DNA from 4 places in the Heyndrickxia sp. MSNUG genome. Region 1 is predicted to be linked to each of the others. Evidence: riboswitches for the same ligand, from Rfam matches in the RefSeq annotation. Region 1 holds a riboswitch; each other region holds the start of a gene.
What was found. A riboswitch is a leader RNA that binds a small molecule or an ion and turns the genes downstream of it on or off. The one in region 1 is predicted to bind thiamine pyrophosphate.

Region 1 (4,216 bases):
TTCACTTCTTTTTCGATGAATGACCTGGTCAAGTGCTTGACTGTCACCTGAAGTCCTTGCATGAGAGGCTGAAACAGAGTCGATAAGGGCATCCAACCCTTCTATAGCCAGTTCATTTTCCAGATAACTTTTCACATACTGGTTACCTTCGAACAACTGCAGTGCCAGCCAGCGTACGGGAAGATTTGTCCGCCCGTCCAACATGGCGGCCATTTTAAGGATTCCATCCTCGATGGCTTTTCCATAGTATACGAGGTTTGCCTTTCCGCTACGGACAAATTTGCCTGTCACCATTTCAGCGAGCTCATCGCATCCTTTTCCGGTCCTTGCCACTACTGGAGCTACTGTCACGCCAAGGGCTTCAGAAAGTTTATCAATATCAATTTTTATGCCGCGGTTTTTAGCAACATCCAGCATATTCAACCCAATAATGACAGGAGCGCCATATTCCATAAGCTGGAGGGTGAGGTGGAGATTTCTCCTTAACTGTGAAGCATCCAGGATATTAAGCAATTTTTGAATCGGTTCGTTCAGAAAAAAATTCGTGACGACTCCTTCATCCTTCGAGAGCGGATTAAGTGTGTAGACACCTGGAAGATCAATCAGCTGATCTTTGCTATTTTTAAATAAACCTATTTTTTTCTCAACGGTTACACCGCTCCAGTTGCCAACATATTCATATGAACCTGTTAAATTATTAAATAGTGAAGTTTTGCCTGTATTGGGATTCCCAATGAGCGCAATGTTCATCATACTCGCTCCACTTCGATTCTAAGTGCCTCTTTCCTGCGGATTCCAATGCATTGGCCGCAGGACTCTACCATAACCGGACCACCAAAAGGCATAATGCACTTCACGCATACTTCAGCACCATCCGCAATTCCTAAATCCAGTAATCTTCTCCTGACAAATTTGTCAGCACCAGCAATATTCAAGATCCGGCCCTTTTCACCAGCCTTAAGTTTTCCAAGCATCGCCATCACCTTTTTTTGTATATTGAAAGTTTTATAATAAAGTTAATTGAGAATGATTCTCTTTGTTAATTAATTTTAACACTAAAATTGTTCAAGTGGAATGGTAAATAGCATTTAATTGAGAATGATTATCTTTATTTAATCAATAAGGTGGATTCATCACTGTGACGTAAATCACAAAAAAGGCTTTAATAGATGTTTTTAGTGAAATCTTCATATGATTGACAAATTTTTTTACAGTTGTTGAATTTCATCCCTTAATAAGATTATATACCTTTATAGGTATATATAGGGATACAAAAAAGAAGAGCTTTCCAGCTCTCCTTACTTTGTTACATTGTTTTTTTGCTTACATCTGCAAATTGAACCATTCTTGAAGGTGCTGCGCTAATAACAAGAATGACTACAACGGCACTTAAAATCATGCTTGGCAGCATATATGTGCCATTGTAAATAAAGGAATATAGCCACGCTGACTGTCCTTTAGGTGCATAGCTTCCGAAGAAAATCCAGCCTGAAAGAAAGTGCGAAATAAAGCGAAGCGCACTGCCAATAAAGGTGCCTGCTATGACAAAAGCCATCCATTTATTCTTTTTCCCGTCTTGCATGCTGGCTTTTACTTGAGCCGCGAATAAACCTGCCAATCCCAGCAGCGCAAAGGCAACGAGATAATCAAGTATTCCTTGTACCGGATGGTAAATTTGTGACATTCCAAGAATGAATTGTAAAAGTCCAAATAAAAAGCCTGTAAGAACTCCGCCTTTAATTCCCCAGCGGAATGCCATTAGGAAAACAGGTACCATCGCAATGGATACAGATCCTCCTTGTGGCCAAATCCTTGAAAATAAAAATCCTGAAAATAGATCCAGCAAATAAGCCAGAGCGGAAAATACGGCAACTTCCACTAAAAATAAAGTTTGTTTTTGTTTCATCTTTGTTCCTCCTTCTTTTCAGAATGAGGTCCGTTTCCAACACGCCTTTTCTGCTTCAGAAACAAAAAAAGCAATCAGGGGATCGATATAGGATTCCCATGATTGCTTTCCTATCGCATCCACATTCCTACGCTAGCATTAACTAACAGGTTCAAAGGGTAAGAACTCGGCCGCTCACTCTCAGCTGCAATTTGCAGCTCCCCTTGTGGTCATATTTAATTTCTCACCTATGAATATACTATTTCTAATGGTTAATAACAAGTAAAATCTTTTAGTAAAATTCGGTTAAACCAGATAAACTAGCGCGAGAATGTCGAATATCTACACAGACAAAACTCCCTGACATCTGATAAAAAACTCGGTCTTTTGTCACATTTTTGCCTGTTCGACGTGTTTCTCCGCATCTTCTTAATTTTCGACAAAGGGATTTGCGATTCTTCAACGAATGTTTTAGAAACGGAAAAGTTAAACTGGGGGACTTAAAAAAATGCTGCCAATAACACAAAACAGATTGCTTAGCTTCCTGACTAGTGAAAAAGAAATTCTGATTGCTGATTGGAATGAAAATATAATCGTATCTGAAGACGATCCATATAAGCAAAAAATAAATAAGAATGCTGAAGAAATGTACGCTATTATTTTGTCAGTCTTTACTAAAACGAATGAAGAGCTTGATGAACATCTTCAAAAAATAGCGTTTACCGTCGGAGAGGAACGAGTACGCTCTGATATCAATATTGGAGATTTTGTATTTAACGTGAACTCCGGGCGTTCTGTTATTTACAAGCATTTGCACAAACTGAATATGGAATGGGAAGAACTCCAAGGCACAATTGATAGAATCAACTATTGCTTTGATACTTTCCTATATTACGCAGTATCCTATTACAATGAACAAAAAAATAAAATCATCGAGGAAAAAAACCAATTCATTGATTCAACACATAAGGACAGATTGACATTGCTTGGACAAATGACCTCGAGTTTTATTCATGAATTTCGAAACCCATTAACTTCAATTCAGGGATTCATCCAGCTTTTAAAATCAGATCATCCCGAAATGAAGTATCTGGATATCATATCTAGTGAATTAGAGCAATTGAATTTCCGCATTTCCCAATTTCTGCTTTTATCGAAAAAAGAACTGATTGGAAAAGAGAAGAGTCTATTCTCCTTGAACAAAATGATCGATGAAGTATTAAATTTCCTTTATCCAAGTATCCTTGATACGAATGTCCGGATTGTCAAGAATGTCTCAGATGACATGGAATTATTCGGTTATGCGGATGAAATCAGACAGGTACTCATCAACATTATCTTCAACGCCATTGATGTTTTAAGCCAATACCGGGATGATCCAAAAATTGAAATCAAGGGATTTTTCGTGAATGACACTCATATAAAATTAGAAATTGCCAATAACGGGCCAGTGATTCCTGACAATTTGCTGAAGACGATATTCGAACCTTTTGTCACAACAAAAACCCTTGGAACCGGCTTGGGTCTTTTCGTCTGCAGGGAAATTATTGAAAAGCATAAAGGGATCCTTGCATGTTCATCAGAACCTGAAAAAACATCTTTTATCATTTTGCTGCCACTCACTCCAATTGAAATCTAATTTTAAATAATCGAACATGTTAGTGAAGTCCAATACTAAAATTCAAATCTCAGGCTTGTACGTTCTAATATTGATTTACACTACTGAGTTCCAACAGTCATCCAAAGCAATAAACACAGCCATTCAAAAAGCCCGTCCTTCATATAGAAGTGACGGGCTTTCAATGTTATTCTGTATACTCTAATGACCGTTTTTCATTCATACTTTTCACTCTAAGTTTCTCACTCTTAACTGCATGTTTCTTTTCAGATTCAGCCACAATGACTGCGCATGCTGCGTCACCTGTAATGTTGACAGCTGTACGTGCCATATCAAGCAGGCGGTCAATTCCGAGAATCAATCCAATACCCTCAACAGGCAATCCGACAGACTGCAGAACCATCGCAAGCATGATCAACCCTACTCCTGGAACACCTGCTGTTCCAATACTTGCAAGGACTGCCGTTATAACAACTGTTGCAAGTTCTGCAAGTGATAGGTCAACCCCATATACCTGTGCAATAAAAATTGTTGCAACCCCCTGCATGATTGCCGTACCATCCATATTGATCGTCGCACCTAGCGGCTGGACGAAGCTGCTGACTGATTCGGGAACACGAAGATTCTTCTGAGCTGTTTCCATAGATACTGGAAGCGTAGCATTACTGCTTGAAGTACTGAAAGCTACACCCATCGCTGGAGAGAAACCTTTG
Region 2 (4,216 bases), 240 kb from region 1:
CAAATCCGCAGTTCTGTTAAAAAGGATTATCCCAATCTATTGGATATCACTGCTGCTGGCCATCTTTTAGCAAATGAAGATACAGTTGATGGTTTAAGGGAGGTTAAGGAAGAGCTAGGAATAGACATTGGGATGGATGAGTTATTTTTCGTTGGTACAATCAAGGCTTCACTTGTTAGTTCAAATTTTATCGATAAAGAAATGTGTCATGTGTATGTGTATAACAAACATGTCCCTTTTGAAAAATACAGCCTGCAAAAAGAGGAAGTCTCAGGAATAATAAGGACCAGCCTGGATCTTTTTGAAAAGCTCTGGTTTGGAGAAGTGATGGAATTGGAGGCAGAGGGTTTTACACTAAACCCCGATGGACAAAAGCAACCTATGGTTATGAAGGTAGTAAAAGATCAATTTGTCCCGCATGAGGATGAATATATTAATAGTGTAATCAAAGCAATAAGGGAGATTTAGAGGGGGATGCAGAATGAAAATGATGTTTCATTACAATTGGGCAGTTCGGGATGATTGGTATAAGTGGTGTGAAGGAGTTAATGAGGAAGAGCTGCTCGCTTCCCGGACAGGAGGAGTGGGGGGTATATTACAGACCCTTTTTCATATTATTGACGTGGAATGGAGCTGGATTCGCTTGCTTCAGGGAAAAGATGATTTTCAGGAGAACTTTGAGCTTTATAATACCTTGGATAAGGTGATAGAATTGGATGCAAAATTTAAAGCTGAGGTAAAAGAGTTCGTTCTTGCCTGGAATGATGAGATGGAAAACCGAATCTTACAGCTTCCACAATCAGATGGCAGCACGGTTACCTTCACCTGGGGTGAGATTATGAGACATACCCTTGCACATGAAATTCACCACATTGGGCAAATTTCAGTATGGGCAAGGGAGATTGGAATACAGCCAGTAACAGCGAATTTCATCGGGCGCGGACTTTTTCAAAACGAAAAGGTTTAGTGCGTTTTTAATCGACTAAAATCAATTAAGCCGTCAACTAACTTAATGCGAATTGATTAGCGGATCGATAAGTCTGATTAGGAAAATTATATTGACATTAGAATCATTCCATTATATATTAATAAATGTCCTCGCTAATAAGGACAAACAGAATAACGATTCCTTAGCTCAGCTGGGAGAGCGCTACCTTGACAGGGTAGAGGTCGCTGGTTCGAACCCAGTAGGAATCATACTTGAGAAGCGTGAATCCCTAAAAAAGGGATTCGCGTTTTTTTATATAAGAATTTTCATCTAGTCTGATATTTGATAACTATAAGATATTTTTATTTTCCTAGACGAATCAAAAAACTTTCTATATAGTAGAATTGACAATTGGAGAATTGGAAATGTAGGGGAGCCGGTGGTGCCGGCTGAGAAAGTGTCCAAAGATGCTGACCCTTTAACCTGATCTGGTTAGTACCAGCGTAGGGAACATCTTCTGATAGACGTTTTTCGTTTATTATGGATTTTTTCATGCGCTTGGGATTCCCCGAGCGCATTTTTATGTTTCATTCAAGCCTTCCTTTCCACCTTCATTGTCAAGTAAATACAGGAAGAGGGAGAATCATGAAGAAATTATTATTGTTGTTTTTCGGATTTTTATTCATATGGAGTCTTGCCGGCTGTTCATCGGATGAACCGACAGCCAGGGAAAAGGATTCATTGAAAAAGGTTTCGATCGTGCTTGACTGGACTCCGAATACGAATCATACGGGAATCTATGTAGCAAAGGAAAAAGGATACTTCAAGAAGCATGGACTGGATGTAGAAATTCTTTTACCAGGTGAAGCGGGAGCTGATCAGCTGGTCGCATCAGGGAAGGCAGAGTTTGGTGTAAGTTATCAGGAAGGAATTACTCAGGCCAGGATACAGGGAATTCCACTCGTATCGCTGGCAGCTGTTATCCAGCATAACACATCAGGCTTTGCATCACCGAAAGCTAAAAATATTGTTTCGCCAAAGGACTTTGCAGGCAAAACGTATGGAGGATGGGGATCACCCATTGAAAAAGAAGTGATCAGTTCATTAATGAAACAGGAAAATGCTGATGTAGAAAATGTGAAGATTGTTAATATGGGGGATTCAGACTTCTTCACAGCGGTGAAACGAGATATTGATTTTGCCTGGATTTATTATGGTTGGACTGGTGTAGAAGCAGAGCTGAGAAATGAACCAATCAATATGGTGTACTTAACAGACTATTCGAACAAGCTTGATTATTATACACCTGTCATAAGCACAAATGAAAAGATGGTCAAGAATGATCCGGAAACCATTAAGGCGTTCATGGAGGCATTAACTGAGGGATACCAATTTGCAATCGATCAACCGTCCGAAAGTGCTGATATCCTGATCAAGGCCGTACCTGATCTGGACGAAGATCTCGTTAAGAAAAGCCAGGAATGGCTTTCTCCAAAGTATCAGGATGATGCAGATCGCTGGGGAGAACAAAAACTGGAGGTTTGGAAGAATTACAGTGAATGGATGTTTGAAAATGGTCTTCTGGAGAAGGAATTGGATGCTGAAAAAGCCTTTACAAATGAGTTTTTACCAGAATAGGGAGGGAATGAAAAATGGCGGATGCACTTGTAAGTGTACAAATTATCCCAAAGGCTTCTTCAACAGAGGAAGTTATTCGTTTGGTAGATGAGGCAATAAGTATTATTGATCAAAATGGAGTGAAATATGAAGTCCATCCTCTGGAAACAACGATGGAAGGTGAGCTTGAAACACTCTTATCGGTGATTGCTGAGATGAATAAAAAAATGGTTGATTTGGGTTCTCCTAACGTTATCTCACAGGTGAAAATCCTGTATCAGCCAACTGGAATCACAATGAATACACTGACGGAGAAGTACCGCTAATGAAGTCAATCTGGAATAAGGGCTGGAGACCATCTTTGGTTCTCCTCCTTTTCTTTATGTTTTGGGAAGGGATAACCCATTTTATGGAGATTCCTCAATGGCTGTTACCCGCCCCCTCTGTCATAGTAAAAGAAGCAATGGAGAGTTATTCATTATTTTTACCCGATATAGGTGCAACACTGGAATTGGCAATTGCCGGGCTTTTGCTCGGGGCAGCGTTTGGTTTCCTGATTGCGGTGATGCTTCACTTAGTTCCTGCACTTCAGAATGCTTTTTATCCATTATTAATTTTATCTCAAAATGTACCCATTATCGTTCTGGCTCCGCTATTGGTGATCTGGTTTGGATTCGGTTTTTTGCCGAAATTGCTCATTATTATTTTAGTTTGTTTCTTCCCGGTTACGATTGCTGCGTTAGATGGGTTTAAAAATGCCCCGGATGAACTAAAGCATTACATGAAAATGTCAGGTGCCTCGGGAAGGCAAACCTTCACGAAGGTAGAGCTTCCAAATGCACTTCCGCCACTTTTTTCCGGATTGAAAATTGCAGCTACATACAGTGTTATGGGAGCTGTCATATCTGAATGGCTGGGAGCAGAAAAAGGAATTGGTGTATTCATGACCTTATCGTCATCTGCGTTTCGGACAGATCGTGTGTTCATTGCTATTTTCATTATCATTTTTTTCAGCATGCTGTTCTACAGTGTCATCGTGTTGATTGAAAAAAGAATCATTAAATGGCTGCCTGAGGGAGAGAAGTGATGAAAGCAAAAATTAATCTCGTAAATATCTCAAAATCTTTTAAGGAAACGGGCTTAGTACTCGATCATCTATCCTTACAAGTGAAAGAAGGGGAATTTGTTTCCATCTTAGGTCCGTCTGGAAGCGGGAAAAGCACTATTTTTCAATGTATCGGAGGTCTGGTTCAGCCTGAACAAGGAGAACTTTTTCTTGATGATCGAAAGATAAATGGGGAGACAGGGAACATTGCCTATATGCCCCAACAGCCGGCACTTTTACCTTGGAGGTCTGTATTGGCTAATGTACTGCTTGGACAGGAGCTATTCCAAAAGCCGGATGAAGAGGAAGCGGAAAAATGGTTAGCCAAAGTAGGCTTATCACAATACGCCAAGGCTTATCCGCATCAGCTTTCGGGTGGGATGAAGCAGAGAGTTGCCTTTTTAAGAGCGCTCCTAAGCCCAAAATCAGTCCTGCTGCTCGATGAGCCATTTTCAGCATTAGATGAGTTCACCCGATTTGATATGCAAAAGTGGCTGTTATCAATATGGGAAGAGGAGCGGAAATCGGTTCTTTTTATTACCCACAATATTGAAGAGGCACTCTTT
Region 3 (4,216 bases), 1.8 Mb from region 1:
AGTGCCATTATTTCTTAGCAAATAACTACGCTCATATGGGCTTATTTAGAGATGCGTTCAGGCATGCGAACCTTTACTTAGAATTGAATGAAGATGGGGAGTTTGCGGAGGATGCAAATGATCTCCTTGAACTGCTCACGCTCGAAGCAGAGGAAATGGATGAAGACTATTATGAAGAAGATGATTTGATCATCAAGCAGGAAGAGGCCAGGAACCACCTTGAATCTGGCGAATTTCCGAAGGCGATCGAGATTTTCCATGAAGTCATCGAAGAGTATCCGGAATACTGGTCTGCGTACAATAATCTGGCGCTGGCGTATTTTTACCTTGGTGAAACGATCAAGGCAAGGGAAATCCTTAATGATGTGCTGGAGCAAAACCCAGGCAACCTTCACGCTTTGTGCAATGCATTAGTGTTTGCTCACTATCAGAATCAGACTGCGGAAGTCGAGGATCTGAAGAATTCTTTGGGTAAAATCCATCCAATCCACGTTGAACATCAGTTCAAGCTTGGTGCCACATTTGCACTTGTTGGAGAATACGAACTCGCTTACAGATGGCTGAAGAAGCTGCAGAAAACAGGATTTGAAGGCGATGGTGCCTTCTATTACTGGCTGGCGCATGCATCCTATTTTACCGGCAGGGAGCATTATGCAAGAGTGATTTGGAAAAAGGTCCTCGAATACACTCCTGAAAAAGAGGGAATGGAACCTTGGGCAGAAAACCCAGGCGGTAAATTCGAGTCGCAGGTGGCGGCGATTCTTCATCAGCTGAACAGTGATTATCCTGAAGAACGATTATTCGCCCTCTTCCTGACATCTGTTTCTTCAAAAAAGAAAGAGATCCTTGCTGCGGAAAAGTCGACGGATAAAATGACGGAAGTCGAGAAATCGTACCTCGCATACGTCGCTTCAGGCAAGTTGAACGATCAGAAGGAAGAAGTGGCCGGCGCGCATGAAACAGCTAAGCTATTGTATGATCACCATCAGCCGATCGGGAAAAACGAAGCCGGTGTTTATATTATGTGGTTTTCTGTATTTGAGCAGGCAGTAGAAGCTGGCTATGATTTTAAAAATAAGAAAGCATGGGCAGCCGCTGTAGATTATCTCTGGGATAAGCTAAGAAATATCAAGACTTCGAAACAAGCAGTTGCAAATAAATACGGACTGTCCGTTTCAACACTTTCAAAATATATTAGTTTGGCGAACGAATTTCTTCATGAAGAAGACAGCATATAACTTAAGAGGTTAATCCTTCTGCTTGCAGAATGTGGTTAGCGATTTTTGCAAAAAAGTGTCATGCCCAAATGGGTATGACACTTTTTTTCTTTTGAGGATGCTTACTTTGCGATGGACTTTAATTGATTGGTAGACCATCCTTCCAGCGTGAAGGCCATTTCCCAGAATTGCAGCTCGTAATGGCAGCTGATCAAAAAGTGCTGTTTCATTTTTTCTTTTTCATAGTCTGAAGCTTTTTCTGCAAGAGCATCAAGAAGATTGATCTGCTCGTTCACAAGCTCGGTGAACCAGTCGCTTCCATAAGCGGCGATCCATTCCTGGTAAACTGGCGTTTCAGGAGCAGCATTCTTAAGCAGTTCTCCAATCTCGTGGTAAATCCAGTAGCAGGGAAGGATAGCGGCAATGATTTCCCCCAGGCTTCCCGAGGCAGCAACTCGGTAAAGGTGTGAAGTATAGGCGTAGGCAGTCGGAGCTGGCTCGAAGCTTTTCAAGTCCTCCTTCGTGACCCCAAGCTGTCCCATAAAACTTTCATGTAAACTAAGCTCGGCCTGATATGTACCCTGGGCATGGGCAGCCATTTTTGCCGTTATGGATAAATCCTCAGCTCTCGATGCACCAATTGCCTGGATACGGGCAAAATGGGAGAGGTAATAAGAGTCCTGCAAAATATAATATTTAAAGCTTTCAAGAGATAAAGTCCCCTTGGCGATTCCCTGGACGAATGGGTGGTTAAAATTCGCTTCCCAAATCTCATTTGCTTCTTGGCGAATCAACTGTGTAAAAGTAGACATAAAAGACCTCCTGGTTTATAAAGATTCAACATCCTGCCGGCAAAGGATGCTTTTTCCCAATAAAAAAACCACTTTCTTTAGGCAGAAAGTGGTTGTATTGGCGGCATGGTGAAACAAAAAAAGCTCCAGATACTCCACTTCCCTACGCTGGTATGATCCAGATCAGGTTCCAAGGGTCTTAAAGTTTCACTTTAATCTCAGCCTTAACAAAAGGCTCCCCTAGCAGATGAATTTTGCGTATTTAATTATTATCTGTAAATCAGCATAACACCCTTCAGAAAATTGTCAAAGAATAAAGCTGATCAGAAAAAAAGTTCACAAGGAACCTATGACCTCAACTAATGAATTTTTTTCGCTTCAAATCATTATTGTCAATTACGTGAACAGCCAAATTTTCTAAGCATATTTTTGGACTATATGCCTCTTGTTTTATAGGATATGTTTAGGCAGGAAATACTATTTTCGAATGAAAACGGAAGTTAATGCGGATTTTGATTTTTAAAGGAGTTGTACACCATGTCAGAAGAGAAAATTTATGATGTCATCATTATCGGTGCCGGCCCGGCAGGCATGACGGCTGCCGTTTATACATCGCGTGCGAATTTATCTACATTGATGCTTGAACGCGGCGTTCCTGGCGGACAGATGGCCAATACGGAAGAAGTTGAAAACTATCCTGGATTTGATCACATTCTTGGACCTGAGCTTTCAACTAAAATGTTCGAACACGCTAAAAAATTCGGTGCTGAATATGCTTATGGTGATGTAAAAGAAGTCATCGACGGCAAAGAATACAAAACGATCAAAGCTGGCAGCAAAGAATACAAAGCACGCTCAATTATTATTTCTGCAGGTGCAGAATATAAAAAGATCGGTGTTCCTGGCGAGCAGGAATTGGGCGGACGCGGCGTTTCTTACTGTGCTGTATGTGATGGAGCATTCTTTAAAAATAAGGAACTTCTAGTTGTCGGCGGTGGCGACTCTGCGGTTGAAGAAGGCGTTTATTTAACACGTTTCGCTTCAAAAGTAACAATCGTTCACCGACGCGATGAGCTTCGCGCGCAAAAAATCCTTCAGGATCGCGCGTTTGCTAATGAGAAAATCGACTTCATCTGGAGTCACAATGTTAAGCAAATCAACGATAAAGACGGCAAGGTTGGCAGCGTGACGCTTGTATCGACAAAAGATGGCGAAGAAATGGAATTCCCGGCTGACGGTGTATTCATCTACATCGGAATGGTTCCTTTAACAAAGCCATTCGAAAGCCTTGGAATCACAAACAGCAGCGGATATATCGAAACGAACGAGCTTATGGAAACGAAAGTTCCAGGCATCTTCGCAGCTGGCGATATCCGTGAAAAAACACTTCGCCAAATCGTAACAGCTACTGGCGATGGCAGTATCGCTGCACAGAACGCACAGCATTATGTAGAAGAATTGCTTGAAGAATTAAAAGCGAACGCTTAAAACAAGCAATTTAAAATCCCCCGCAGGAACTTTGCCTGCGGGGAATTAGTTTTGTGCGGAATAAAAATACAAGTGAATTAATAAAAATTTCCTTTTTGCTGGTAAAAAAAGTTCCTTGCGGTATAAATTAACAAAACGTAATTATATATTAATTCTTCTGTAACAGTAGTGAAACAATCATGGGGTATTATAGGAATAGAAATTGACCCCCTTTTAAAAATATAATCCTTTGACGGCACAGGTTATCCTGTGCTCCTTTTTTTGTAAAAAATTAATACAGGCTTTCAGACATTGGTATAACACCCCGAATTTCCATCAAGAGATCCTGCCTTATGACTTCAGCTTTAGAGAATCGTTCCTCAACGTTTTACTTTGGATAATATTAATATTTCCAGCTAAAAAATTCATTAACAGAAATATCATTTTTGTATTCATTGTGGCGAAAATCTAAAAATAGTATAATGGAAAGAATAAAAGTTCGGCCATTTAGTGATAAACCATATTTTGAGGTGGAATTGATGCAGCGCGTGACGAATTGTGTTTTGGTTAAAGATAATAAGATTTTGCTGCTGCAAAAGCCGCGCCGCAATTGGTGGGTGGCTCCGGGCGGAAAAATGGAACCGGGGGAAACAGTAAAGGACTCCTGTATCCGCGAATTTCGTGAAGAGACAGGAATTTACCTTCGGAATCCCCAGATTAAAGGGATTTTCACTTTTGTCA
Region 4 (4,216 bases), 210 kb from region 1:
GCAGGCAGCCGGTACCGGTTACCTTAGTAAGGATTGGATGTCCGTTATGGACAATGACTGTTGCCTTTCCGTCTGTGATGATGTCGTCTTTTCCAGTGAGCGCAACGACTGTATTCAATTTTTTCTCGGCAGAAACAGCAAGGCTGATTACATCCCCAGCTGCCTCGCCAGCGTCAACTCCGTGAATATCCCATTTTTCCCCTGCCACATTTGCAATCTCGGCGGCATTTCCTCTGATGATTGAAATCTTCAATTCTTGCATCAGCTTAAGTGCAGTTTCAGTACGATAAGCTGTGGCTCCTGCCCCGACCGGATCAAGAATGACAGGCACACCATGCTCATTCGCGGCTTTCCCAGCAATCAGCATTGACTCAACCACTGTCGAATTCAAAGTTCCAATGTTGAGCACCAAGCTGCCTGCTATTGCTGCCATTTCGGCAACTTCTTCAGCGGCATACGCCATGACAGGCGATGCCCCCAATGCAAGTAACCCATTCGCGGTAAAATTGGTGACAACCACGTTTGTGATGTTATGAATCAGCGGTTTTTGGGTGCGTACTTTGTTTAGCATACTGACAATCTCTGATTTTTCCATGTCAATTCCTCCCTTTGATTACGGTGAACTCTCCCCTATGTGCAATGAAATTTACAACTAGGAAATCACCTTCTCCTTCTTGTTACGAATTCTCTTAGTCCATAACAAGTCCGCCATCTACGACAAGGTTCTGCCCAGTAACCGCACGCCCCCAAGGTGATGCAAAAAACACAACGGCATCTGCCGCTTCAGCTGGGTCCGTTACTTTTTTCAGTGGAGTCGATGATTGGATCAGCTTGAAAACCTCCTCAGAAGTAGCAGAGCTTGCGTCGGTTGTTTTTAGCAAACCGCCCGACACCATATTGACTGTGATGCCATATTTGCCAAGATCATTGGCCATATTTCTGGTAAAACCAAGTAAGGCAGCCTTGCTTGTCGTATAGTCGTGATAAGGTACAACCGGGTTCTGGAACAGATTTGTACCAATGTTAATGATCCGCCCGAATTTCATGCTTTCCATATCCTGAAGTCCAGCCTGAATGGTATTCAACGCACCGCGGATGGAGCCTTCAAGCTGCAGCTGGTAATCTTCCCAGCCAATTGAATAAGCATCCTTATTTGCAACAGGATCAAATTTAAAACTGATAAGCGCGTTATTCACAATGGTCGTAATCGGTGTGCCAAAGTGCTCCTTTGCCTTTCTGAACATGCTCTGAACCTGTTCTGAATTCCTAACATCTGCATGGACAGCAAATGCGGTATCCCCGATTTCCTCTGCTAGCTGCCTTGCTTTTTGCTCGCTTTGAAAATAGTTGATTACGACTCTCGCGCCCTCTCTTGCAAAAGCCTTTACCGTTTCTGCTCCTAACCCCCGGCTCCCGCCAGTCACCAATACTACCTGATTTTTTAATTCCATTTTTAGTACCTCCTTGAAAATATGTTCTGCTAAGTTGTCTGTTGATTTCCGTTCCAGGCAAATCTCGCTTCCCACTGCAATCAACAGGACTTTGATCCTCTTCATTGACCTTGGTTCCGATTAAAAATAAATGCAGTTTTTGAGTACTTTTTTGTGTTTAATAAGTTGATTTTCACTTCAGGATGCTTGCTTTCCACTGCGAAGGCGGTGAGCTTCCTCGGCAGGCTGGATTTAAATCGTTATCTGTCATTTCCTATATTCGCTTACCGTATTCTTCAACAACTCTCTTGCTAGTGTATTTTCAGCCTTTTTAATGATTTGTCTGATTCTTTCAGGAGACACGTCTAATTGTTCGCCAATCTCTCTATGTGGAGCTCTACTGTTGTTTAGTGCATAAACTTGATCTAAGATAAACTGCTCCCTATCTGATAAAATATGTTTTATGACCCTATACACTTTAATAAACCGATTGTATTCAATCGATTCACGATCTTTTAATATTTTTAAGTATGGTTTCCGTTTTCCGTATTGAGGTTCATAATATGGGCTCCATACAGATCGAATCATCTCCATATAGAAAATAGCATCATCAATAGTTATTTCTAATTTCTTTTTCATACATGCTCCGCTCCAATCAACTTATTTTTAAATGGTTTGCTATCAAATAATTCGCTTTAAAAACAACACTCTTTTAGAAAACAGCCAAATAAAAAAGCCAGATCCATAAAAGGACCTGGCTTAAAAGCAATGTAAGGGAAAAAAACATCTCTCACTACTTTCCTACGCTGGTATTACCCAGATCAGGTCCGAAGGGTCAAAAAACTGATGTTTTTCTCTCAGCCCGGCACAGGGCACCCCTAGTAGTACAACGAATATTTAATTATTTTCATAGTAGCCTTAACCTTTATATATGTAAAGGGATTTGATTTTATTATTTTCAATTACAATTTTATAACCCAATACAAATTGTGTTCAATTCGATATATGATAATATGAAAATATACTCAAGAATGGGAGATGAAGGGAATTGAAAAACGAGATTATTGAAAGATTTACGACTTATGTAAAAGTAGATACGCAATCCAATGAAAACAGTGAAACCTGCCCTTCGACAGAAGGCCAGCTAACGCTTGCCAATATGCTTGTGGAAGAATTGAAAACGATTGGCATGGAGGAAGTCACGATTGACGAGAACGGTTATGTGATGGCGACGCTTCCTGCCACTACAGATAAGGATGTACCGACGATCGGCTTTCTTGCTCACGTTGATACAGCGACCGATTTTACCGGAAAGAACGTCAACCCACAGGTCATTGAAAACTTTGACGGCGATGCAATCGTTCTGAATAAAGAGCTTGGTATTGTTCTGTCACCTGAGGATTTCCCGGAGCTTCCGCAATATACAGGGCACACATTGATCACAACGGATGGCACTACCCTTCTTGGAGCAGACAATAAAGCTGGCATTGCTGAAATCATGACTGCGATGGCTTATTTGATTAAGCATCCAGAAATTAAGCATGGCAAGATCAGGGTCGCTTTTACACCTGATGAAGAAATCGGCAGAGGACCTCATAAATTTGATGTGGCAGCGTTTAATGCTAAATTCGCTTATACGATTGATGGAGGCCCGCTTGGCGAACTGGAGTATGAAAGTTTTAACGCAGCAGGTGCGAAGCTAACGTTCAAGGGAAAGAATGTTCACCCGGGTACAGCAAAAGGAAAAATGGTCAACTCTGCGAAAATCGCGATGGAATTCCATAGCAAGTTGCCGGCAGAAGAAGCTCCAGAACATACGGAAGGATATGAAGGCTTCTTCCATCTAAGCTCCATTAATGGCGACGTGGAAGAAACGAAACTGCAATATATCATTCGCGACTTCCACCGTGACAGCTTTCAGGCACGAAAGAATTTGTTTGAGAAGATCGCGGGCGAACTGAAGGAAAAATACGGTGAACAACACGTCCACCTGGAATTGAACGACCAGTACTACAATATGAAGGATAAAATCGAGCCAGTGAAGGAAATCGTCGACATTGCTTACGAAGCAATGGAAAACCTCGGGATCAAGCCAATCGTGAAGCCGATCCGCGGCGGTACAGACGGTTCCCAGCTAAGCTATATGGGACTGCCTACACCAAACATCTTCACAGGTGGCGAAAACTTCCACGGCCGATTCGAATACATCTCAGTCGACAACATGCAAAAATCCGTAGAAACAATCATTGAAATAGCCAAACTCTTCGAAGCCAAAGCATAACACTTTAGCACACCACCGCGTCGGGGGTCAGACCCCCGGCACTTTAACGCATAACCGCACTGGGGGTCTGACCCCCAGTGCTTTAGTGTGTTAAATCAGCCTTTGGTCTTAGGGGGATTTAATGCTGAGGGGCATTGGTGGGATTTGGAATCTGCGTTATCTTGTTTATAGAGGATTGATTGAGAGGGGAAACGAAAATGATAAAGCGGATTTTGGTTATTTTTTTGATTATTACGGGTGCGTATATCGCGATGAATTATTTATTTTACGGGAACGGGATTACTCTTTCGAAGACGGAGGATTCTGCTAAGGTTTCAAGGGACATCGAGAATATATCGATTGATATTTCAAGTGTTGCGACGACAATCGTACCTGAGGACCGGAATGATGTCCTTGCTGAGCTTAATGGCAAGGGTACTGTTACTGTAAATAAGCGTGGCGATGCCATTGAAGTTTCAGTCAAGCGTAAAGGTTTCTTCTGGTTTAACTGGTTCGAGCTTGACAA

Region 2: linked by a shared signal. The riboswitch ahead of AABM38_RS07130 (ABC transporter substrate-binding protein) and the one ahead of thiT (energy-coupled thiamine transporter ThiT) in region 1 are both predicted to bind thiamine pyrophosphate.
Region 3: linked by a shared signal. The riboswitch ahead of tenA (thiaminase II) and the one ahead of thiT (energy-coupled thiamine transporter ThiT) in region 1 are both predicted to bind thiamine pyrophosphate.
Region 4: linked by a shared signal. The riboswitch ahead of AABM38_RS04940 (sigma factor-like helix-turn-helix DNA-binding protein) and the one ahead of thiT (energy-coupled thiamine transporter ThiT) in region 1 are both predicted to bind thiamine pyrophosphate.

The regions. Positions count from the first base shown of each region.
Region 1 covers NZ_CP150978.1:1,207,517-1,211,732, reverse strand. The annotation lists gene feoB (ferrous iron transport protein B) at 1-753, opposite strand, end outside; gene AABM38_RS05970 (FeoA family protein) at 750-974, opposite strand; gene thiT (energy-coupled thiamine transporter ThiT) at 1,307-1,906, opposite strand; TPP riboswitch at 2,014-2,120, opposite strand; gene AABM38_RS05960 (histidine kinase N-terminal domain-containing protein) at 2,394-3,524, shown strand; gene AABM38_RS05955 (dicarboxylate/amino acid:cation symporter) at 3,691-4,216, opposite strand, start outside.
Region 2 covers NZ_CP150978.1:1,450,040-1,454,255, forward strand. The annotation lists gene AABM38_RS07115 (NUDIX hydrolase) at 1-468, shown strand, start outside; gene AABM38_RS07120 (DinB family protein) at 482-967, shown strand; tRNA gene AABM38_RS07125 (tRNA-Val) at 1,125-1,197, shown strand; TPP riboswitch at 1,348-1,455, shown strand; gene AABM38_RS07130 (ABC transporter substrate-binding protein) at 1,574-2,566, shown strand; gene AABM38_RS07135 (thiamine-binding protein) at 2,581-2,871, shown strand; gene AABM38_RS07140 (ABC transporter permease) at 2,871-3,632, shown strand; gene AABM38_RS07145 (ABC transporter ATP-binding protein) at 3,632-4,216, shown strand, end outside.
Region 3 covers NZ_CP150978.1:4,217,146-4,221,361, reverse strand. The annotation lists gene AABM38_RS21345 (tetratricopeptide repeat protein) at 1-1,238, shown strand, start outside; gene tenA (thiaminase II) at 1,340-2,029, opposite strand; TPP riboswitch at 2,152-2,260, opposite strand; gene trxB (thioredoxin-disulfide reductase) at 2,546-3,496, shown strand; gene AABM38_RS21330 (NUDIX hydrolase) at 4,015-4,216, shown strand, end outside.
Region 4 covers NZ_CP150978.1:996,185-1,000,400, reverse strand. The annotation lists gene thiM (hydroxyethylthiazole kinase) at 1-595, opposite strand, end outside; gene AABM38_RS04945 (3-oxoacyl-ACP reductase) at 690-1,451, opposite strand; gene AABM38_RS04940 (sigma factor-like helix-turn-helix DNA-binding protein) at 1,698-2,069, opposite strand; TPP riboswitch at 2,212-2,320, opposite strand; gene pepT (peptidase T) at 2,479-3,711, shown strand; gene liaG (LiaG family protein) at 3,909-4,216, shown strand, end outside.